3 regions of the Acinetobacter sp. LipI_23 genome follow, and region 1 is predicted to be linked to each of the others. Evidence: predicted binding sites of a transcription regulator. Region 1 holds the regulator's gene; each other region holds the start of a gene.
The links. The regulator PhoB, encoded in region 1, activates phosphate uptake and scavenging genes when phosphate is short. The targets are predictions, from matches to a motif close to TGTCATNAANCTGTCATAA.

Region 1 (7,782 bases):
GGGTTTGGAAGCTGGCCAAAGGGGCCAGTTGGATTGGCATCGATGTGCAGCAAAGAACCATCGACTCACTCATTCAACGAGTCGAATCGATGTTGGCCGATCCTGAGCATCCGTGGCGTCAAAAGATTGAAGCGATAGGGCACGCGCTCATGCTCGAACTGGCAGACACAGACAGTAAAGCCAGCCAGCGTTTAAACCAAACCAAAGATGCCCTGCTAGATAGCCCACAAGTGCTGAATTTTATTAGCGGTGCAGTGGTCATTTTATGTGATGCCATTAAACAAGACCTACAAAAACCAGACTCTGGCATTGCTCACAACATCCGTGTATCCATTCAACAAATCGGGGAAAACATCATCTCCAATCAAGCCGTCAGAGACTTGCTTAATCAACGCCTCAGCGGCATTGCGGTCAATCTCAGTGACCAATACAGCGAAAAAGTCATTCGTTTTATCAGTGAACGTATTCACGAATGGGACTCCAGTGTAATGATTGATAAGATCGAAAATGAAGTCGGTGGCGACTTGCATATGATTCGGGTCAATGGTGTAGTGGTCGGTGCATTTATTGGCTTAGCACTGGGGATTATTCGCGCGGCAGTTGAACTGCTCTTATAAAAGCAATCCACAAAAATGCATACTTTACCCCTGCCCTACATGCAAAATTTGCATAAGTAAAAGGGGATGAATATGCTATTTTGGGCTGATATTTAGACACTTTTAAGCATTCATGATTCAGTTGCCTTCATCTAAACTGCCTGCACAAGGCGTCACTATTTTCAGCACCATGACTGCCATGGCACAGCGCTTAAATGCCCTAAATCTATCCCAAGGTTTTCCAGACTTCGAAGCTCCTGCTGAACTGCTGGATGCTTTAGCACAGGCAACTCAAAGTGGTTTCAATCAGTATGCTCCAGGCGATGGAGTCTGGTTATTACGCGAGCAACTGGCGCAGCAATTTGCACAACGCGATCAGATTCAGCTCGACCCGATGACTGAAATTACCATCACTCCGGGCGCAACCATTGGCCTTTTTGCCACCATTCAAGCCGTAGTCCATGCGGATGATGAAGTCATCATTTTTGACCCCAGTTATGACAGCTATGCGCCAAGTGTGGCTTTGGTCGGGGGTAAAGCCATTCATATTGCGCTCCACCCCCCACATTTTTCGGTCGATTGGGAGCAGGTCAAATCAGCCATCACGGCCAAAACCAAACTGATCATTATCAACACACCACATAACCCGAGTGGTGCCATTTGGAGCAAGCAAGATTGGTTGACGCTGATTGAACTGATTCGCGACAGCAATATTTTAGTCCTGTCTGATGAAGTCTATGAACATCTGGTATTTGATGGTCAACGTCACTATTCGGCTTTGTCTTTTCCTGAACTGCGTGAACGCAGTGTGGTGGTGGGTTCCTTTGGCAAAACCTTTCATGTGACCGGTTGGAAAACCGGATACTGCGTTGCTACACCTACGCTGATGCAACTGTTCCGCCAGGTCTATCAGTTTGCCAACTTCTGCGGAGTGACCCCTGTACAACTGGCTTTGGCCAATTATATGCAGCAACATCCTGAGCATATTCAAAACTTAGCGGGCTTTTATCAAGCAAAACGCGATCGTTTTATTGAGGGTTTAACTGGTTCACGCTTTCAATGGCTGCCTTCGCAAGGCACTTACTTTCAAAATGTCGACTACAGCCGCATTCGTCCCGATTTAAACGATGTTGAATTTTGCCGCTTTCTGGCAGAGCAGCATGGCATTGTTGGCATTCCTGTTTCGGTGTTTTATCAGCAGGCGCCAGAGGCTTTGCGCATGATTCGTTTTTGCTTTGCTAAGACCGATCAAACCTTGGCTCAGGCAGCAGAAATTTTGCAAAGCGTTTAAATCTTTTTCAGCTTTGCTTTTGCACAAGAATAGGCTTCGCTTACTGAAATACATCGGCTTTTCAGCACCGAACTATGCTAGGGTAAGCCTTAGAAATGTAATAAAAAGAACCTCAGGATGACTTATGTCAGCACACACCCCATTGGTGCAACAGCAAAAGCTATGGAAAGCCTTTTTTATTTTCCTGATGCCTTTGATTGCCACCAATATTCTGCAAAATCTGTCGGGTACGATTAATACCATCTTTGTCGGACAGATGATGGGTGTGCAGGCGATTGCAGCGGTTGCAGTGTTCTTCCCCATCCTGTTTTGCTTAATGGCCTTCGTAATTGGACTATCCGCGGGATCGACCGTCTTGGTTGGTCAAGCATGGGGCGCACAGAATATTGAAAAAGTCCGTGCGGTGGTCGGCTCCACTATTTTTATGACTCTCATTGGTGGCAGCTTTATTGCATTTTTAGGGGTAATTTTTGCGCGACCAATTTTATCGGCTTTGGGTATCGATGAAGACGTCATGCATCTCTCGTTACCTTATGTGCAATGGATGTTGGCAGGTAGTCCCCTACTGTTTGTATATATTATTTATACCTCAATTTTACGCGGTGTCGGAGACAGTACGACACCTCTAATTGCTTCTGGCATGACCATCTTGATTGGGCTTTGTGTCACGCCAGTTCTGATTGCGGGTTATTTCGGCTTTCCAAAACTGGGGATTGTTGCGCCTGCTATTGCGACCATTTTAGGCTTTGTTTCCGTGCTGACCTTTTTGTATTTCTATTTGAACTATAAACAGCACCCACTCCGACTTGATGCACAACTGCTACGTCATATTCGCTTTGACCGCCAGCTGAGTAAAATCATTCTCCGCTTAGGAGTTCCAACAGGCATTCAAATGATCACCACCTCCGTCGCAGGCCTTGTGATTGTAGGTCTAGTCAACCGCCATGGGGCCGATGCGACCGCAGCTTATGGCGCGGTCAATCAGGTCCTGAATTATATTCAATTCCCTGCTCTATCGATTGCCATTGCTGCATCGATTTTTGGTGCACAAGCCATTGGCGCTGGCAAGTCTGAGCTGTTGGCCAAAGTCACACGTACCGCGCTCGGCATGAACATCATCATTACAGGTTCCTTGGTGGTCTTGGCTTATCTTTTCTCCAAATACCTCATGGCACTCTTTATCACGGACCATGCGGTGGTTGAGCTGGGGCAGCAGCTGTTATTTATTGTGCTGTGGTCCATTTTATTCTTTGGTGCCAGTGCCATTTTTGCCTCCATTATGCGGGCCAGTGGTACAGTCACCATGCCCATGATCATCAATATCGTTGCGATTATTGCGATTGAAGTGCCCTGTGCCTACTTATTTAGTGAATGGTGGGGAATGCAAGGGATTTGGTATGCTTATGCACTAGCCTTTGTCAGCTTATGCATCATGCAAGGGCTTTATTATCAATATGTTTGGAAGAAAAAGACCATTGAAACGCTCATTTAAAGCTAAGCGAGTACTTGATAGAACACATTTTTGATCATGACGATCTTTAAAATAAAGCATAAAAAACCCGCCAAAGCGGGTTTTTTTACATCACGACATTAAGACTTTCTTTGGCTTAATTTGGTCGCAAAAGCCGTCACTTTTTGGTAGCCCGTTGGTAAGATGCGCTGAATCAAATCTAGCGTTTTCGCATCATTGCCAATCAATAAACGACGCTTATCTTTTTGTACCGCCTCTAAAATTTGACGCGCTGCTTCTTCAGGTGGACAGCGTAATAATTTATTAAAGGTCTGTGCAGACTTCTCAGGGTTCATCCCGATACTACGCAAGCTATCGTTCACTTTGGCTGCATTGGCAATATTGGTTCGAATCCCACCCGGATGCACGCACAATGCGCTCACGCCACAGTTTTCCATATCTAACTCTTGGCGTAATGACTCGGTAAAGCCACGCACTGCAAACTTAGTGGCATTGTAAGCAGACTGAGTCGGTTGAGCCGTTAGACCAAATAAGCTGGAAATATTGATGATATGCCCATCGCCTATTTTTTTAATATAAGGCAAAAACTCTTTGGTGCCATAGACCACACCCCAGAAATTAATCCCCACGATCCATTCCAGCTCTTCATAGGATGCACCTTCTACGGTTGAACCCAAAGCAACGCCGGCATTATTAAAAATCATATTCACAGAACCATGATTTTGTACGGTTTCTTCAGCCCACGCTTGCATCGCTAAACGGTCTGAGACGTCTAATTTTTTCGTGGTGACGCGTACATTGCTGCCTTGCAGCAGTTCAACCGTTTTCGCCAACCCTTGTTCATTGACATCACTCAATGACACATGACAGCCCGCCTTGGCCAATAAAAGTGCCAATTGTTGGCCAATACCCGATCCTGCACCTGTAATTGCCGCAACTTTATTTTTAAAATTCTTCATGAGATTGTGGTTGTCCTTTATCTTTGTACATCGACTGTAGATGCTTTTTTTATAATTGACAATATCAATTGTCATAAATTTAATAGCCAAAAGTGTCAAGTCCATGAAAACCAGCTAGAGATTAAAGCCTACGCATAGGTAGAGTCATGGTTTATTGCTAAACTATGCAAAACCTTGGCTTTCAAATAGGGCGATGAAATCTGATGACGGCATCTGAACCAGTACAAAAAAACAGCGATAACAATAAAACCAAAGAAAGACAATTCAAGGGCTTATCGCTTTCTGAACGTAAACAGCTGCGTCGTGAAAAACTCATTGAAGCAGGAATTGAAGCCTACGGTACTCACGGCTTTTTTGCCGTGACGGTGAAAGATATTTGTAATGAAGCCAAACTTACTGAACGTTATTTTTATGAGTCGTTTAAAAAAAGTGAGCAGCTGTTTCAAACCATTTTTTTAAAGCTGATCGATGAGTTACAGCACAATGTCATGCAAGCCATCATGCAAGCCTCTTCAGATCCATACAAAATGATTGATGCAGGACTGCGTGCCCTGCTCACTACCTTAAAAGACAATCCTCGCATGGCGCGTATTATTTATATCGATGCGATGTTGGTCCAAGAATTACATAACCAAGCCACCATTCATGAAACCATGACCCGTTTTGACCGGATGATTCAAGCCTTTGTCATGCTGATGATGCCGCAAATTAACCGGTCCGAACGAGAAATTTCGCTGGTCGCCACAGGCCTCAATGGCTATGTTACGCAAATTGCGATCCGTTGGGTGGTCAGTGGGTTTAAACAATCCTTTGAAGAAGTTTTAACCTCCAGCCGTATTGTGTTTATTTCACTTCTAGAAACTTTTTCAGACCCGAATACACGGGCAAAATTGGATGTCTAAGACTTTTCATTTGGATGCAGTCGGCATTTCCGAATGCAATTTAGATTAAACTTCCATTAATTTTGAATCCCAATATGACGATTTTTTGTCACATTTTTTTGCAAATTTCATCAATCGTCTGTTTTTTGCAATGATACTGTCATAATTAATCTTTGTAATAAGCCTGTCATAAAATTAAAACGGCCTGCCGTTACCTACAATAGGATATTGCGTTGTGAAAGATGACTACATTTTAATCGTCGATGATGAACTTCCCATTCGAGAAATGATTCACACCTCGTTGGATATGGCAGGCTTTCAATGCTTACAAGCCGAAGACGCAAAACAAGCCCACCAAATGATTGTGGATCAGCGTCCTGCTTTGATCTTACTCGACTGGATGATGCCTGGTGGTGTCAGTGGTGTAGATTTATGTCGTCGTCTCAAGCGCGATGAAAATCTCTCTGAAATTCCAGTGATTATGCTCACGGCACGTGGCGAAGAAGACCATAAAGTGCAAGGTCTAGATGCTGGTGCAGATGACTACATGACTAAACCGTTTTCGACCCGCGAATTGGTTTCACGTATTAAAGCGGTTTTACGCCGCGCTAACGCGCTCAGTGGTGAAAAATCGATTGATGCCAATGGCTTAATCTTAGACCCTGTCAGCCAACGGGTCAGCTTTGGCAATAATTTCCTCGACATGGGGCCAACCGAGTATCGTTTATTGGCCTTCTTCATGACTCATCCTGAGCGTGCCTACACCCGTGCACAACTTCTTGACCAAGTCTGGGGCGGAAACGTGTATATTGAAGACCGTACCATCGACGTGCATATTCGCCGCTTACGTAAAGTGCTTGAGCCTTATGCGGCAGATCGCTTTGTGCAAACAGTTCGGGGTACAGGCTATCGATTCTCTACACGTGCGGATATCGCCCTAGGTTAATTTTGTTTTATGTATGAACCCTACCCGGTCCCTGAACTCGCACGCGAGCATAAAAAAACGCGATACAGCAGTTTATGGGGCTTTGCCAAACAGGACTTACGTCTCCTTGCCTTTTTCTTGCTGATTGCAAGCTTGATTGGCTTTGGCGTCGGTTATTTTTGGACGTGTATTTCCATTGCTTTTGCCGTTTTTTTTATTCTGCAAATGCGCTCTTTGTATTTAGTCAATGACTGGATTTCCAATCGTCCCTACGAAGTTCCACCCAACCTTGGGGGCATTTGGGGGGCATTATTGTTCAATGTCTATCGTGCACAGCGCCAAGAACGTATTGTACAAGCGGAAATGGTCGGGTTGATTGATCGGGCGCAGTCATCCTTGGTCGCTTTGCAAGAAGCAGTGGTGCTGATCGATGACATGCAACAAATTGAATGGTGGAACCCTGCTGCAGAACGGTTATTAGGCATCGAACAAAATGACCGTGGCCGTAATATTTTGACTTTATTACGCCAACCGAGTTTTGTGGATTATTACAATAATATTGATGCTGCACCAGATGGCTTAAAAATGAAGTCATCCAGTTTTGATGAACATTATGTTCAAGTCAAAATGACTCGATTTGGTGGTGAAAGTCGCTTACTGGTCGCCTATGACGTGACCCGCATGCACAATCTCGAACAAATGCGTAAAGACTTTGTCGATAACATTTCACATGAACTACGCACACCACTCACAGTACTCAGTGGTTATATTGAGACCTTTACCGACCAAGAAGACCTCAACCCACGTTGGAAGCGGGCATTTGACCAAATGCAGGCACAAGCCAAACGCATGAATGCCTTGGTGAATGATTTGTTGTTACTGTCACGCCTAGAAAATGACAAGCAAATTGCTAAAAATCAAATCATTGACATGCCTAGCTTAATGAACCAACTTTATGACGATGCACATGCCTATAATATTGATTATGGGCATACGCTCAATCTCGATATCGACAGTCACTGTGACTTAATCGGTTCAGATATGGAGTTGGCCAGCGCTTTTAGTAATCTGATTACCAATGCCATCAAATACACGCCGAAAGGCGGAACGGTGACCATGGGTTGGCATGACAATGGTGAACAGGCTTATTTTACTGTGGAAGATACTGGTATCGGCATTGATCCTAAGCACCTACCCCGTTTAACCGAACGCTTCTACCGTGTTGACAGCGCGCGCAGTCGACAAACGGGTGGCACAGGCTTAGGACTCGCAATTGTGAAACACGTGTTAATGCAACACCAAGCACATTTAGAAATTGAATCCAAAGAAAATCAAGGCTCTATTTTTAAAGTGATTTTCCCCAAAGAACGCACCTATAATCCTGAATAAGGCTCTTTCTTCAAAAGCATGAAAAAAGCACCGATATCGGTGCTTTTTTTGTCTCTCACCGTCCGTTTAACAAGGACGGTGACCGAGAGCTGAAACGATTAAACTGTATGTCCCATCGCTTCACCCATCACCACAGTCGAGTTGGCTTTAAAGGCTGCATCCCACGTCATTTTGTCTTTTTCAAACAGTACCACAGCGGTTGAGCCTAGGTAGAAACGACCGAGTTCAGCACCCTTGTCCAAGAACAGGTTATGCTGATTTAATTCTAAA
Region 2 (7,782 bases), 1.6 Mb from region 1:
GCAAGGCGTTTTTCAAACATTGCAACAGTTGGGTTGGTAAAACGCGAGTAGATGTTCCCTGGCTCTTGACCTGAAAATTTTGCTGCGGCCTCTGCTGCATTTTCATAGACAAATGATGAAGTTAGAAAGATAGGTTCGCCATGTTCTCCCTCGAAACTACGCGTATGCCCAGTACGAATGGCTAAGGTATCTAATTGGTATTCAAATTCGTCTTGTAGGCTCATGGCTCTGGTTCAGTCGACAGACTGCCTTTGTAAAGAATTGCCAACATTTTGAGCGTCTAGGCTATTTAAGGTCAAGGTAAAATACGCGAATATTGATTAGACTTCGATCAAACTTTCTGCTTATTTGAGATCTAAGACCTATATGCACTCTTTAAAAACTAAAATTTCAACACATCAAAATAAATTAAAGAATCTTTCTACGCGCATTTTTAATGGAAAGTCACTCATTTTGTCACAAAGCACACCTTATGAAGTGATTGAAACATTTGATCTGACCCAAATTCGCTATTACGCACCTGAAGTGCGTAAGTATAAAGAACCCTTAGTTTTTGTGGTCCCGCTAGCCATCAATATGTCTATTTACGACCTTTATCCTTATCGCTCGCTGGTGAAGTACTTCCAACAGCAAGGCTTTGCCGTATATGTGATTGATTGGGGGAAATTAAATATTCATAACCGTCATTTTAACTTTTTGACGTTTATTGATCATTATATTCCACTCTGTATACAAAGCATTTTAAAACATAGCCGCAGCGAGAAAATTTCCCTGCATGGGTGGAGTATGGCTGGCATTTTCGTGACCTTGTATACCGCCTTACATCAACCCAATTTTGTGAAAAATTTAATGGTTTTGGGGAGTCCAATTGACAGTTATAAATCTGGGCGAAATGGCCAGTTCTTTGCATACCTCAATCGAATCATTTCAAAAAGCAAAGCATTACAACAGCAAATTTATCAGGGCAAAATACCAAAGCGTCTACTTCATACTTCTGGAGGGTTAAATACTTTTGGTTTTAAAATCATTGATCCTATCGGCTGGTTTCAAAGTCATAAGAATCTGCTACTTAATTTAGATGACCATGAAACCTTGTATGAGCATGCCACCATCGGCGGTTTTCTCAATCGTATGATTGATTATCCCGGCGGCATTAACCAAGACATGCTTTTTAATGTTTGGCTGCGTAATCCACTCAAAACTGGACTAATCACATTAAATGAGAAAAGCATAGCTTTAAAAAATATACAGTGCTCATTGCTTGTAGCTGCAGGGACAACAGACCAACTTGTTACAGCAGAGGCAGCTCAGCCATTAACCCAATTGACAAGTAGCACCGATGTCACGTTTACTCTTATCCCAGGGGGACATTTAGGACTGATGTCGAGTAAACGTAGTGCCGATGAATTTTGGCCACAGCTGGCTCAGTGGTTAAGTGAACGTTCAAGTAAAATTTAAATACTAAGGTTTGACATGATTCAGTCAGTTGCATTTATCGGTCTAGGCGCCATGGGTTATCGCATGGCATCACACTTACCTAAACACTTTGAACACGTGTGGGTATGGAATCGCAATTTTGATAAAGCAAAACAACATGCAGAAGCCTATGGCACGCAGGCGGTGGAACTTGCGCAAGCAGTTCAGGCCGATGTAGTCTTCTCTTGCCTTCCAACCAGTCAAGATATTGAAGACTTACTTGCGCAAGTTGAGCTTAAAGCAGGCAGTATTTGGGTCGATTGCACCAGCGGTGTACCCTCTTCTGCAAAAAAAGTAGCTGAACAGCTTAAACAACACGGTGTGGACTTTTTAGATGCACCTGTGAGTGGTCAAACCATTGGTGCGGATAATGCAACCCTTACGGTTATGATCGGTGGTGATGCCGCAGCTTTTGAACGCGCACTACCAGCTATTCAAGCGTTTGGCAAACTGATTAAACATGTAGGAGAATCAGGTGCTGGTTTTGCAGTTAAAGCCGTAAACAATATGCTTTTGGCTGTGAACCTCTGTGCTGTTGCCGAAGGGTTTACCACCCTAAAAGCCCATGGCGTAAACTTAAACGAAGCATTAGATTGCATTAATGCGTCTAGTGGTAAAAGTGGCGTCACTGAAACTGTTTTACCACAGCGCATTCTCAACCGCAGCTTCCCGCTTACTTTTGCACTCCCTCTATTAGCCAAAGATACGAGCATTGCAGTGGATTTAGTCCGCGAAGCAAAACTATCCGCACCTGTGATTGAGCTGGCTCAAAGTTTAATTCAAACTGCCAGTGATTTATCTGCAGCAGACAGCGATTTTTCTTCCGCAGTTAAACTATATGAGTCATGGAGCAAAATTACTTTAGAGTAATGCTTATCATAGTCAGTCATACTTTAACTTTAATCATAAGTTAAGCTATTTCTATGGCCGAACAAAAAGCCTCATAAAGAGGCTTTTTGTATATTTCTAATTTTATTGACATTTTGATTCATTAAGTGTCTGACTACATATTTAAAAGCCATACGCTGTATCGGGCTAAGTTCCTGTTAATGCATATTATAAAAATCATCTGGGCTATCAAATAAACCGAAATCTTGATTAATCCCCTTGTCTTGAATAAAAGTATCATTCAAATTCCAATCGTAGGTGGATTTTCAAAGTTCTCGGTAAATACCCCAAAACCACAAAAAGTTTTTGTTTAATGCTTATTTATACTTTGTAATTTTTCTAGATAAAGTCGATCAAGAATTACACCCTCCAAAATATACCATTGTCCATTCACATGAACTTCGACCCAACTATGCAAAATATTCTTGGGCGATAACTTATACCAAATGCCTTTGATTGCACCTTTTTGTAAGGCTTTATCGATGGTAAACCCATGTATCCGAGTGGCTACAACCACCGCTCGGAGTAACGCCATCAATAACGTTGCTTTGGTATTACACTGACCATAACCGTCGCTTAAGACTTGAGATGCCTGTATCGTATCTCCTGTGTTATAGCCAAATTGAACTTCATCACGAACAAAGTTATAAATATTCCTCACCTTATTAACTTCATCAAGATCTCTCCATTTGCGTTGTTCAATCAAATTTTGAATCGATGGATGGTAATAATCTAAAATCGGCGTCTGTTCTAATAGCCTTTGCATACTCAGCTCTCCAATAATGAATAACTTAAAAAAATTCATTGCTAATCGTAGAAAATTCCTGAAATAGAATTTGAGATGAGGCGAATATTAAAGGTTAAAAAAGCTGACGCACCGAAGCACTGTGGCCCTATCAATGAAATCTAAAAATGTTAGAGCCTAAGAAAAGTTGTAAAAAATAGACTAAACTACATAAAAAACTTAAATATCCATTTATATCTACCATCTTAAAAGCTATTGATATATATAAATTTTATGTATTATATGCAGCAATTATGAAGTAAAATTACAATTGAGTAAGAACTCACCATTGAATAAACAGAACAAACCCCTATAAAGTAATAGTGTGACTACATACAATGTTACAAACTGAGGAAATTCTCATGAAAAAGTTGACTGTAGCGGTTTTTGCCAGTCTTGCAACATTAATCGGGGCGCAAAGTTTTGCGGCATCACCTGAGCAAGAGTGTCAAAAATTAAAAGATGATCATGATGTCATTTATGCATCTAAAGGTTTCTGTTTTAAGGACCCTGAAGCGAAAGCAAAATTTGGCAATGATAATTGCTACACCACTAAACCGAAATTCTCTGAAAAAGAGCAGCAACGTCTTGACGCCATTAAAGAACGTCAAAAAGAATTGAACTGTAAGTAAATCAGTTTAAGCAAAACTTAAGGAATAGACATGGCTTACGATGAGCAAAACATTTTTGCACGGATTTTACGTGGTGAACTTCCAGCCATTAAAGTATATGAAGATGACCAAGTTCTTGCATTCATGGATATTATGCCTCAAGCAGACGGTCATACTTTAGTCATACCCAAAACACCTGCGGTAACTTTACTCGACCTCCCTGCCGATGCTGCTGCCTACACCATTCAAGTGGTACAAAAAGTAGCAAAAGCCATTGAAGTCGGTTTGGATGCCAAAGGCATTGTGCTCATGCAATTGTCTGGAGCGGCTGCTGGGCAAACCGTTCCCCATGTACATTTCCACCTCATTCCGAGTTCGGTACATGAGCTAGGTAAGCATGCGTTACAAATGGGTGATCAAGAAAAAATCAAAGCACAAGCAGAAAAAATTCGCGCTGCTTTGTAATTCCATCCATTCAATCAAGGAGCTTCGGCTCCTTTTTTTATTTAAATACAATTAAAATACTTAAAAATAAATCACAATTATTAGACCTCTTGCGAAAGTATATTTTTATCTAATTTTTGAATTGGCTAAAACCTCATAAAATATAGCTTTCAGGTGCTTAAAACGTGACTAACGCAAGACGTCTATTTATTACATTTTATTACCCGTCATCAAATTGTAATTTTTTCTTCACTTCAATGTCACAAAGTTTGCAGATACTGCTTAGCAAGTTGGTGAGCTTGTGTAACTTTTTGTACACAAGCTAACTAAATAAGAAAGCAAGGCGAATGCCATTTTTAAAAGTGTTTTGGAGAAATCTTGATGAAAAAATTGCTTCTAGCAGCTACTGTTGCAGCAATGGGTGTAAGCGCAGCACAAGCAGCACCAACTTTATATGGTAAAATCAATCTATCAGTTGATCAAATTCAAAATAATGATTTTGAAAAAGATGAAGATTTCACTGAACTAAATTCTAACGCTTCTCGTATTGGGGTTAAAGGCGAAGAAAAATTAACTGACAATGTGTCAGCAGTTTATGTGGCTGAATGGGAAATCAGTGCAGATGGTGATGAAAGTGATGCTCAAACTTTCAAAAAACGTAATCTTTTTGGTGGTTTAAAGTTTACAAATGTAGGTACTTTAAAAGCTGGTATTTTTGACTCTTATTTCAAAAATGCTGCTGGAAAATATCAAGATATCTTTAATGATCACACCCTTGATATCACAAACATGATGTATGGTGAAGATCGTCTTAAAAACTCTATCGGGTTTGAAACAGACAAGAAAATGCTAGGTGGTTTACAATTTAATATCCTCGCGCAACAAGGTGAAGATGCAACTAAAGACTATGCCACATCTGGTCAAAAAGGAAAACGTGATGGGTTTGGTGATTCCATCTCTACTTCTTTAACTTATGAAAATAAAGAGGTTGGTGTTGCTCTTGCACTAGCTGGTAACTTTGGCGTTCAAGGTAAATACGCTGGATTAGATGATGAAAAACTATATTCAGATGCTGTACGCGTAACTGGTTCTTACGATTTTAGTAAAATCGGCGCAAATGGTCTAGTGTTAGGTGCTCTTTATCAACAAGCTGAACCTACTGATGATATTAATGGCTTAGAAGGTCTTGAAGAGAAAGCATGGTTAATTAGCTCAACATATAAAGTTGGCAACACACCATGGGTTGTTAAAGCTCAATACCAAACTGCTGAAACTACAGCTGATGCATTTAATGATATCACCATTGACCAATATGGTATCGGTGTTGACTACAACTTAAATAAACAAACTCGTTTCTACGGTGTGCTTGCACAACAGAAACTTGATATTACTGGTGTAGATCTTGAAGAAGATAACAAAACAGTATTTGGTTTAGGAATGGAATATAACTTCTAATCTTAAGATTAAAGTGAATTCTAAAAATAAAAGGGCTTATGCCCTTTTATTTTTTCTTAAATTTAACGCTTTAAAAACCCTGACACTAAGTTCAATACCTGTTGAATATCCGCGTTGGCTTCTTGAGGGTTGGTTTGTCCTGCTTGCGGGGTGAGTGAGTCAATAATTTGCGGTAATACTTGTGAAATAGCACTATATACATCTTGTTTAGGTGCATTCGCTTGCTCTGCAACTTGCTCCACCGCGGCATCATCAAACAAGTTTTGCACTTGCTCTGGATTTACACTGGCGTTTTCTCCTGGTCCTGTAGAAACCCAGTCCTCAACCTGACTGCTTAAACCTTGCCCTTTGAGTTTATCTAAAGCTGCCTGCAAACCACCTTGCTGTTGAATCCATGCCAAAATCAAAGGCAATACTGCAATCAATAAACTTTTTCCACCGCCTGCGAATCCTGAGTTCTGCGAGTTTGGCGCCTGCTGCGACTGCCCACCAGTCAAACCACCCAACACCGAGCCTAAAATATCACCCAGACCACCCTGTTGTGTTTGGCCTGTACCACCCGCTCCGAGTTGTCCAAGCACCGAACCCAAAATTCCACCCAAACCACTTTGTTGGTTTGACTGTTGCTGACCGCCCATGGCCTGCTTTGCTAAAATTTCTATAATATTATTCAGGTTCGTCATCACTCTATCCTTTCTAGGTTTTTAAACAGCATACGATGTTTAAAAAAACCCTATAGAGATAAATTGTTAATTTTTGCTATGAATGAAAAAATAGAGTCGCAGTCGAATCACCAACGGAATTTATTCCAGTTTTCAGGATTCGCCCAAAATTTTGAATTGAACCAGTCAGGCACATGCTTATAGGTCAAAATATTAAATTGCCATAGAGCAAAGTCTTTATCATGCGTCGTTTTATCAATCAGTTGAGTAAAACCTAAAGCACGAAGCAGTTGTTCATCCTGCAATTGACTCACAACCACAATACGCTTTGCCATCAAATCTCTTAAACGCACCAATAGTTGTGATTTTTGTTGTGAGCTTATATTTTGCATTTCTGCCGTGTCAAAAAGCACAAAACCTAAATCATAGCGCTGGGTAAAAGGCAGACTTAAAAAGTCAGATACGCTAAAATATTGCCATTGAATAGATTGATGATGATTTGGGCTGAGATCCTGCCCAATGCACAATGCAGTTGAAATAGGCTGTTCTTGAGATAAATCGTCTAGCATAGAAGTAATGACGTTCAGTTCAGCCATAACCGCATCCTTAATATTGAGTGAGTAATTCTGTATGGAACTTCAAGGCATTTGCCATAAAATGCATGCAGGTCTTAAGGACCTTAGTGTAACTGATCAACATACACACAAGGCAAATGTTGAATATAAATTTATCCTAGATCGTTCAGAAGTTGACCTTCCTTTTAACTTGGGTCAAGAAATTGAGATTGAATGGACTGGTAAAATCTTCTGTGTTTCATGTGGTGCTAAAACATCTAAATCGTTTTCACAAGGCCATTGCTTTAAGTGCTTTAAAACCAAAGCCTCTTGTGATATGTGTATTATGAAACCTGAAACCTGTCACTACCACTTAGGCACCTGCCGAGAAGACAGCTTCGCGCATGAAGTTTGTTTCCAGCCACATATTGTTTATTTAGCTAACTCAAGTGCCCTAAAGGTTGGGATTACACGGATTAGCCAAATGCCAACCCGTTGGCTTGATCAAGGTGCAACCCAAGCCCTTCCAATTATGAAAGTCGGTTCGCGTCGTCTTTCAGGTCAGCTCGAAATTATGTTTGGCACACAAGTGGCAGACAAAACCGATTGGCGTAAACTGCTCAAGGGCGAAGCAGAACCACTCGACTTGATTGAAGTTCGCGAACAACTCATCGAAGAATTTGCACCTAAAATCCAAACCATTCGTGAGGAATTTAGTCAAAACCTTGAATTCAATGAAACGGTTGAGCTTTTGGAAACTGAACAGCCGCGCGAGTTTGTTTATCCAGTTGAGCAATATCCTGAGAAAATTAAATCTCACAATCTGGATAAAACCCCAGTTATTCGCGGTAAGTTACAAGGGATCAAAGGTCAGTACCTGATTTTAGATACAGGCGTAATTAATATTC
Region 3 (7,782 bases), 2.3 Mb from region 1:
CGACTTGTTGTTGTGCAACTTCTAAAGCTTCAGCAAATTTTTCTTCACGGATTAAGCGTAGGAACTTTTTTGAACCTGTAACGTTGGTACGTTCACCGACGTTAACAAACAGGGAATCATCATAAATATTAAAGGGTTCTAAACCACTGAGACGACATGCAGGTCTGGTTTCTGGAATCTGACGTGGCTGAATGTCTTTAACTGCATTGTAAATGGCACGGATATGATCAGGCGTCGTACCACAGCAACCGCCTGTAATATTGATCAAACCACTTTCTGCAAATTCTTTAATGAAGGCTGCGGTTTGCTCTGGGGTTTCATCATATTCACCAAAGGCATTTGGTAAACCTGCGTTTGGATGGGCAGAGACGAATGTATCAGCAACATCAGCAATGGTTTTAACGTGTGGGCGCATGGCATCCGCACCGAGCGCACAGTTAAAACCAATTGAGAGTAAATCCCCATGACGCACCGAGTTCCAGAACGCTTCTGCGGTTTGACCTGTAAGAGTACGACCGGATGCATCGGTAATGGTACCTGAAATCATCAACGGCAGTTCATGACCAAGTTGTTTGAATACTTCTTTAACAGCAAAGATCGCCGCTTTGCAGTTTAATGTATCAAATACGGTTTCGATCAAGAGGATGTCTGCACCACCTTCGATTAAGGCATGGGTTGCTTCAATGTAGTTTTCTTTGAGTTCGTCAAAGGTGATGTTACGGAACGCTGGGTCATTTACATTTGGTGAAATAGAACAAGTACGTGAGGTTGGGCCAAGTACGCCTGCAACAAAACGTGGTTTATCTGGGGTTGAATATTTGTCGCATGCTGCACGCGCTAAACGTGCTGCTTCACGGTTGATCTCTGGAACGAGGTCTTCCATGTGGTAGTCCGACATCGAAACACGTGTGCCGTTAAAGCTGTTGGTTTCAATAATGTCTGCACCCGCATCCAAATAAGCTTCATGAATGCCTTGAATAATTTGTGGCTGAGTCAACACCAAAAGGTCATTGTTGCCTTTGAGGTCAGAAGCCCAATCTACAAAGCGCTCACCACGATAATCTTCTTCTTCGAGCTTGTGACGCTGAATCATGGTACCCATTGCACCATCGATAATAAGGATGCGCTCGGCAAGAAGTGCTTTTAAGGTGGCAAGTGTAGACATTCAAAACTCACAAACAGGTTTTCAAAACGTGCAATATTTTAGCAGAAAAGCAGGTTGATTGATGCCTAATTCAAGTGGTATTGGCTATATGGCAAATAAAAAAGGCTGATTTAGCTTTAGTTTTCACGAAAGTGAAATATAGAACCGCTATGTTAATAGATCAGAATAAATAGAGATGAAAAAATATTGATTAGAGCAGATTGTTACAGACAGTACAGCCAAATGTAAGAAAATAATTCAGCGTAATCCGCACCGAAAAATTAAATTTTGAGCCAGCACAGTGCGTTCAAAGCCTATAGGTGATTTACTGCTGATCTAAAATAAGCCAATTATGAAAAAATTGGCTTCATGTGACACGCGTTTGTCATATAATTGTCACAATTAAATTGAACAATAGGGGATATTGATATCCTCTTTAGCCGTCTGCATGAATTCTAATATTCCTCCCGTCCAAGATCAGGTGCACGTGACACAGGTCAAGTCGACGAATGTGCACGTACCTACACCGAAATTTTTTATGCCGGTGTTTTTAACGGTCATTATTTCAACGCTAATTTATATTGGCTTTCAGCTTTCTGCTGACTTATCGCATGTTCCTGCACTGAATCTTTACTCTTTAATCCTTTTAGCAACGGCATTGTTTATTGCTTTGGGTTTTGAGTTTGTAAATGGCTTTCACGATACTGCCAATGCGGTTGCAACGGTCATTTATACCAATGCACTGTCTGCACCTGTTGCGGTGATGTGGGCAGGTTTCTGTAACTTTCTTGGGGTTATGGTCGCAAGTGGTGCAGTGGCTTACGGTATTATTGCGTTGCTGCCCGTTGAGTTGATTATGAATGTCAGCTCAGGCGCAGGTTTTGCCATGGTATTTGCCATGTTGATTGCTGCGATTTTGTGGAACTTGGGCACATGGTTCTTGGGTATTCCAGCATCAAGTTCACACACTTTGATTGGTTCAATCTTGGGTGTGGGCATCATGAACTACCTGATGCATTCAGGCAGTGGTGCTTCGGGTGTCGATATGGATCAGGTGATTAAGGTCGGTAAAGCTTTACTGTTTTCACCAATGATCGGTTTTGCTTTTGCAGCAGTATTGTTCTTATTGGTGAAAAAAATCTTTAAGAAACAACTGGAACTGTTCCAACCACCTGAAGGTAACAAACCACCACCGCCACTGATTCGTGCTATTTTGATTTTTACCTGTACCGGTGTGAGTTTTGCACACGGCTCAAATGACGGTCAAAAAGGTATGGGTCTAATCATGCTGATTTTGATTGGTATCGTGCCTTTGGCTTATTCTTTAAATAAGAATTTAGATTCACAGCACATTCAGTCATTTGCTCAACTTTCAGATCAAACGGCGGCTGTGATTTATCCGAATCATAACGATATTGCAGATGAAAAAGCCCGTACGGTGATCACGCAGTATATTCAAACCAAAGAAATGACCCCAGAAGTTGTACCTGCTTTAGCTAGTTTGACAGATCATTTGGGTGAGCGTGTTGGTCATTATGGAGATCTTAAAGATATTCCTGAAGCTGAAGTTTCTGCACTACGTAATGACATGTACTTAAGCACGACAGCGTTCAAACGTTTGGATAAAGCGGATCAATTGCCGGCGATGTCTGAAGCGGGCAAGAAGACAGTAAAAGAATATCGTAGTAACCTTGATTCATTCTTACAGTACATCCCAACATGGGTGAAAGTGGCTGTAGCATTGGCTTTAGGTCTAGGTACGATGGTGGGCTGGAAGCGTATTGTCGTGACTGTAGGCGAGCGTATTGGTAAAAACCATATGACTTATGGTCAAGGCATGTCAGCCGAGTTGGTGGCGATGACCACGATTGCAGCCGCGGATGGCTTTGGTATGCCAGTATCGACCACTCACGTGTTGAACTCTGCGGTTGCAGGGACCATGGTGGCAAACAAGTCTGGTCTGAACTTTGCAACAGTAAGAACCATTCTTTCGGCTTGGATCTTTACCTTGCCAGCAACAATCTGTTTATCAGGTGGTTTGTTTTGGTTGTTCCTACAGTTTGTTTAATCTGATTGGTAAAAACCAATAAAAAAAAACGCTACCTAAGGTAGCGTTTTTTTTTAGCTCTGTATTTTATGAACGATGCTGTTCATATTTTACTTTTTGAACTTCGCCCAGACTTTGTCTAAAGGTAGTTTATCTGCGGCAAAGCCATAAAGTGCTGCAAAGGGCAGTGCAGTACGTGCTAAATAAGCTACACGCCATAAGCCACCATGGTTTGCACCATGCATCATCAGCTCTAAAGGATGTTCAAGTTTGACCTCTGGGTTAGCTACAGACGCAGGATTACGCAGGTCATGGATCCATAAAGCTGCCATGATGGCATTGGTCGTTTCAGGCTTAAAGGCTTCAACATCAAACAAGCTCGCCCCATTAAATGCGGCTTTGAGCAGTGGATTTTTGGTGACGGAATGCGTGGTGGTTGATGGTGCAATGTTGATGCTGACGCGCTGACCTTCTGATCGAGCAAGTATTGCACGCCACTGTTGAATACGTTTAGCCAATGCGTAGTTCGGCCCTTGCTCAATCACTAAACAGTCGGTGATGCCATAAGACTTGTCATTATCCGACTCGACGAGCTCATGTAAGTTTTTCTTAAAGAACAGTTGCCCGCTGAGGGTTGAAATACTCTTGCTAATCATCTGCTGCGTTTTAGAGCGACCACTGAACTTTTGCTCAGACGCTGTAATGACTTCCTCTGGAACTGCATAGACATCGGTAGGTGTACACATATACATCAAACTGGTATCTGCTTTTTGTGCACTGACATATTGCATGATCGCATCCATTGCAACGGAAACGCGGACATGTTTTTCACCATCCAAATAAGCAATCGCAGCCAAATCTAACTGATGTGGGTTTTGTACTAACCATTGTGCAATTTCAGGCACTTGTGTCAGTAAGTTCGCACCAAGTTTTTCTTTAAGCACAGACGCAGGTGTTTCCGCGCTCAAAGCTTCAACTGATGGGGCATATAACGTGGCATTGCCGTGTTGGATCGTGTCTAAAATTTTGCCCCATACACGACTATTGGGTAAATCAACCGCCACAATATTGGCTTTCCATTGGGCTAACCATGTGAGTGGACCAGCTTCAGATGCCGCACCGAACAAAACCATAGTGCGGTCAGATAAATCAAACCATTCAGGATGTTCCACACAGGCAATCAGTGCTTCAGCATGACTGGGTTCAATCACACCTGCATCTAACCACGTTTGGATTTGTGCAAGTAAAGCACCTCCTTTGAGTTGTTGGCCTTTATAAGGCACTGACCACTCAGGTGCAGCATCACTTTCACCTTTGAGTTTGATGGTGTGTAGCGGTGTCGTTTTAAGTGACATTACATCTTTGAGGAGATGCTTTTGGCCATCGCGATAAAACTCAAACACATTCTGTGCTTTGTTGAGCCCATCTTGCGCAATTTGAATCGGTGCAATTTGATTGCGAATCCCAAATTCAACTAAGGATTTAAAATAGCATGGATAGAGTTTACGCCAGTTTTTTTCTGTAAGTGCGGCCACAGAGGTTTGATGATCAACATTGGCTAAGGCCTCTGCAATAATCTCTTTCCCTGTGCGTGAGGTACTAACTTTTTTTGTTTTCGAGTAAATTGGAAATTGAAGACCATCTAAGGGATTGGACATGCAAGAAATCTCACTGGCATTTGCTATTTATATACAGTTGTAAACATTATCTATGCCAAATCAAATTCCTGCTTGGCATTTCATGCCAAATTTATGTAAAAATATATGTAATAAAAAAGCCTTCTGAATAGAAGGCTTTTGAGTTTAGCAGCGACCTTTTTTGGCCTGTCCGGGTGGGCAGAAATCGCCTTGGCCATGAGGATAATAAGAACGATCAGGATCGACGATGATACTCCCTTCAGGGGTGTGTACCGCACAGGCTGTAAAACTGAGGCTGATCATCAAGGCTGCAAATATAGACATTATTTTCATCGCAATTTCCTTGGTTTATTGTGGTCCTGATGTTCATTGTAAAAATTAGGACCACCCGTTGCTGTGAAAAAATGTTACTGAGCTTATACGCGTATGAATGCAATCCATTTGCAATCTAGGGGTTTAGTTTTAAATAGGTAACTGGGTTAATTTGTTCAGAAAGTGTGGAATAAGACGCGGCTCTAAAATTAAGGTCATGATGACCCCATAAGCAGCTCCCCAAAGATGGGCGCTATGATTGATGTTGGAGTTGCCTTTTTTACCTGACCAGATGCTATATGCCACGTACAACACTGCAAAAATAATCGCAGGTACGGGAATAAAAAACACAAAAATCAGCTTCCAAGGTTCAAACAACACATAAGCGAACAATACCGCAGAGACCGCACCAGAAGCACCAAGGCTTGCCCAGCGCACATCATTCTTATGTTTTAAATAACTTGGTAAAATGGCAAAAATTAAGCCACCCAAATAAAACAAAACAAAACCTAACTCATAGAAGTATTGACGGTAAAAACTTTCAATGATGCTACCAAAGAAAAACAGGGTGAACATATTGAACAGGAGATGCATACCATCGGCATGAATAAAGCCATGGGTAATAAAACGATCGTATTGTCCACGTTGCATCGCAGGAGGCCAGAAAATCAGTCGGTTCATCACGTTCTGATTTGAAAATGCCACCATAGAAATAATCACCGTAATAATAATGATCGTAACTGTATGATTAAAAGGTAAATCCAACATTTCTGAGATGTTCTGCATATAACTATCTTGTGGTCATAATGCCATTAAATTGAGCGAAAAGATGAACTTTCACAATAAATCCGACAATTTTGGTTGATTTTTTTTAATTACCCCGCATCTTCAGTTAAAATAGCAACTTCAGCTTGAGGAAATGATTGTTATGTCGACTGAGAACAGCAGCACTGCAGTTGCAGAGGAAATTCCAAACTTATTGATTACTCCGACTGCACAAGAGTATTTACGTGATTTATTAGAAAAACAAAATACACCGGGCATTGCTGTACGTGTATTTGTTGAAAATCCGGGTACACCACGTGCTGAATGTTGTATGGCATATAGTGCGCCTGAAGAAGTGATCCCAACTGATTATCGTCAAGATTATCCAGACTTTCCTGCATATATCGACACACCGTCTATTCCATATTTGTTGGATGCGGTGATTGATTACAATAAAGACCGTTTTGGTGGGCAATTGACATTCCGCGCACCGAATTCGAAAGTGCCACGCGTTGGTCCTGATGCATCGATTGAAGAGCGTATTACTTACATTCTTCAGTCTGAAATTAACCCAGGTCTAGCTGGTCATGGCGGTAACTGTGCATTGGTTGAAGTTGTTGAAGATGAAGAGCATGGTTTAACGGCTGTATTGAAATTTGGTGGTGGTTGCCAAGGTTGCTCAGCAATTGATGTCACCTTGAAACAAGGTGTTGAAACGACTCTGCAACAACACATTCCTGAGTTACGTCGTGTTATCGACCAGACGGATCATACGCAGGCAGAAGGCGCGTACTTCAAATAATTTTTAAACCATTTTACCAAATAACCTCCTTAAATTAGGGGGTTATATTTTATCTAAAGCTAAAATATAACTGAGAATAATTATTAATATTAATTGCAATATGTTTATCATTTGTTAAAATGCCCTACGAAATTTACACAATCTCTCCTTTTTTTGTATTTGGGTGTATGCGTTATGGGTGAAAATCTGACGAGATCAACTTTAGCTTTAGCGGTTGTAGGTGCAATGAGTTCATTTGCGATGGCAAATGACGTTGTAGAAACAACAAAAGAGAAAGAAGCAACACAATTACAGACGATTGTTGTATCGGCAACGGGTTATGAGCAGGATGTTTCAAAAGCACCAGCATCAATTACTGTGATTAGCCGTGAAGAATTAGATAAACGTGAATATAACGATATTACAGATGTTTTGAGAAGTGTTCCGGGTGTTGTTATTACGGGTGAAAATGCAAGTCAAACAGTTAGTATTCGAGGAATGTCTTCGAATTACACCTTGTTCTTAGTCGATGGAAAGCGTCAATATTCTAAAGACGTTAACCCAAATGGCGATGACTATGGTATGGAGAAAAATATTCTTCCTCCAGTTGCATCCATTGAGCGAATTGAAATTATCCGTGGTCCAGCATCTACATTGTATGGTTCTGATGCTATGGGTGGTGTAATTAATATTATTACTAAAAAGGTGACGGATGTTTGGACTGGGAATGTTGAGTTAGGCACAACTATTCAGGATAAAAATAATTCTGGAGACATTCGTAATGGTTCTGTTTATTTAGCAGGGCCGATTATTCAAGATAAAGTTGGCTTGCAGTTAGGTCTAAATCGTTTAGAGAGAAAAGAAGACTCTTATTTAGGTGGTTTTACAGGCCATACAACGGAAAGTTTAAATTCACGTTTAACTTATGTGCTTAATGATCAACACGACTTAGCTGTAGAGGCAAATTTCTTCACACAAGAGTCTGAGGCTACGGCAGGTAAAACGGTTGCGGCAACAGGTACTGACTCTGCAAGTCGAAATATACGTAGTGTTTATGCCTTAACGCATAATGGGCGATATACCGATAATTTGGATA

Region 2: a site for PhoB is predicted at 4,429-4,447, ahead of AC4CVD_RS08620 (porin). Genes of this name have one in related genera too.
Region 3: a site for PhoB is predicted at 1,528-1,546, ahead of AC4CVD_RS04935 (inorganic phosphate transporter). Genes of this name have one in related genera too.

The regions. Positions count from the first base shown of each region.
Region 1 is NZ_JBZAYJ010000001.1:3,304,308-3,312,089, forward strand. Features, by position in the region: gene AC4CVD_RS16310 (DUF445 domain-containing protein) at 1-617, shown strand, start outside; gene AC4CVD_RS16315 (methionine aminotransferase) at 730-1,887, shown strand; gene AC4CVD_RS16320 (MATE family efflux transporter) at 2,012-3,379, shown strand; gene AC4CVD_RS16325 (SDR family NAD(P)-dependent oxidoreductase) at 3,478-4,317, opposite strand; gene AC4CVD_RS16330 (TetR/AcrR family transcriptional regulator) at 4,521-5,219, shown strand; gene phoB (phosphate regulon transcriptional regulator PhoB) at 5,434-6,144, shown strand; gene phoR (phosphate regulon sensor histidine kinase PhoR) at 6,154-7,512, shown strand; gene asd (archaetidylserine decarboxylase) at 7,611-7,782, opposite strand, start outside.
Region 2 is NZ_JBZAYJ010000001.1:1,746,159-1,753,940, forward strand. Features, by position in the region: gene AC4CVD_RS08590 (O-succinylhomoserine sulfhydrylase) at 1-224, opposite strand, end outside; gene AC4CVD_RS08595 (alpha/beta fold hydrolase) at 367-1,458, shown strand; gene AC4CVD_RS08600 (NAD(P)-dependent oxidoreductase) at 1,474-2,346, shown strand; partial or broken gene AC4CVD_RS08605 (transglutaminase-like domain-containing protein) at 2,418-3,130, opposite strand; gene AC4CVD_RS08610 (YARHG domain-containing protein) at 3,511-3,780, shown strand; gene AC4CVD_RS08615 (HIT family protein) at 3,811-4,224, shown strand; gene AC4CVD_RS08620 (porin) at 4,585-5,658, shown strand; gene AC4CVD_RS08625 (YidB family protein) at 5,721-6,341, opposite strand; gene AC4CVD_RS08630 (DUF6231 family protein) at 6,449-6,916, opposite strand; gene AC4CVD_RS08635 (DUF2797 domain-containing protein) at 6,951-7,782, shown strand, end outside.
Region 3 is NZ_JBZAYJ010000001.1:989,943-997,724, forward strand. Features, by position in the region: gene metH (methionine synthase) at 1-1,165, opposite strand, end outside; gene AC4CVD_RS04935 (inorganic phosphate transporter) at 1,593-3,212, shown strand; gene AC4CVD_RS04940 (hypothetical protein) at 3,302-4,849, opposite strand; gene AC4CVD_RS04945 (hypothetical protein) at 4,994-5,161, opposite strand; gene AC4CVD_RS04950 (rhomboid family intramembrane serine protease) at 5,291-5,908, opposite strand; gene nfuA (Fe-S biogenesis protein NfuA) at 6,069-6,707, shown strand; gene AC4CVD_RS04960 (TonB-dependent receptor domain-containing protein) at 6,882-7,782, shown strand, end outside.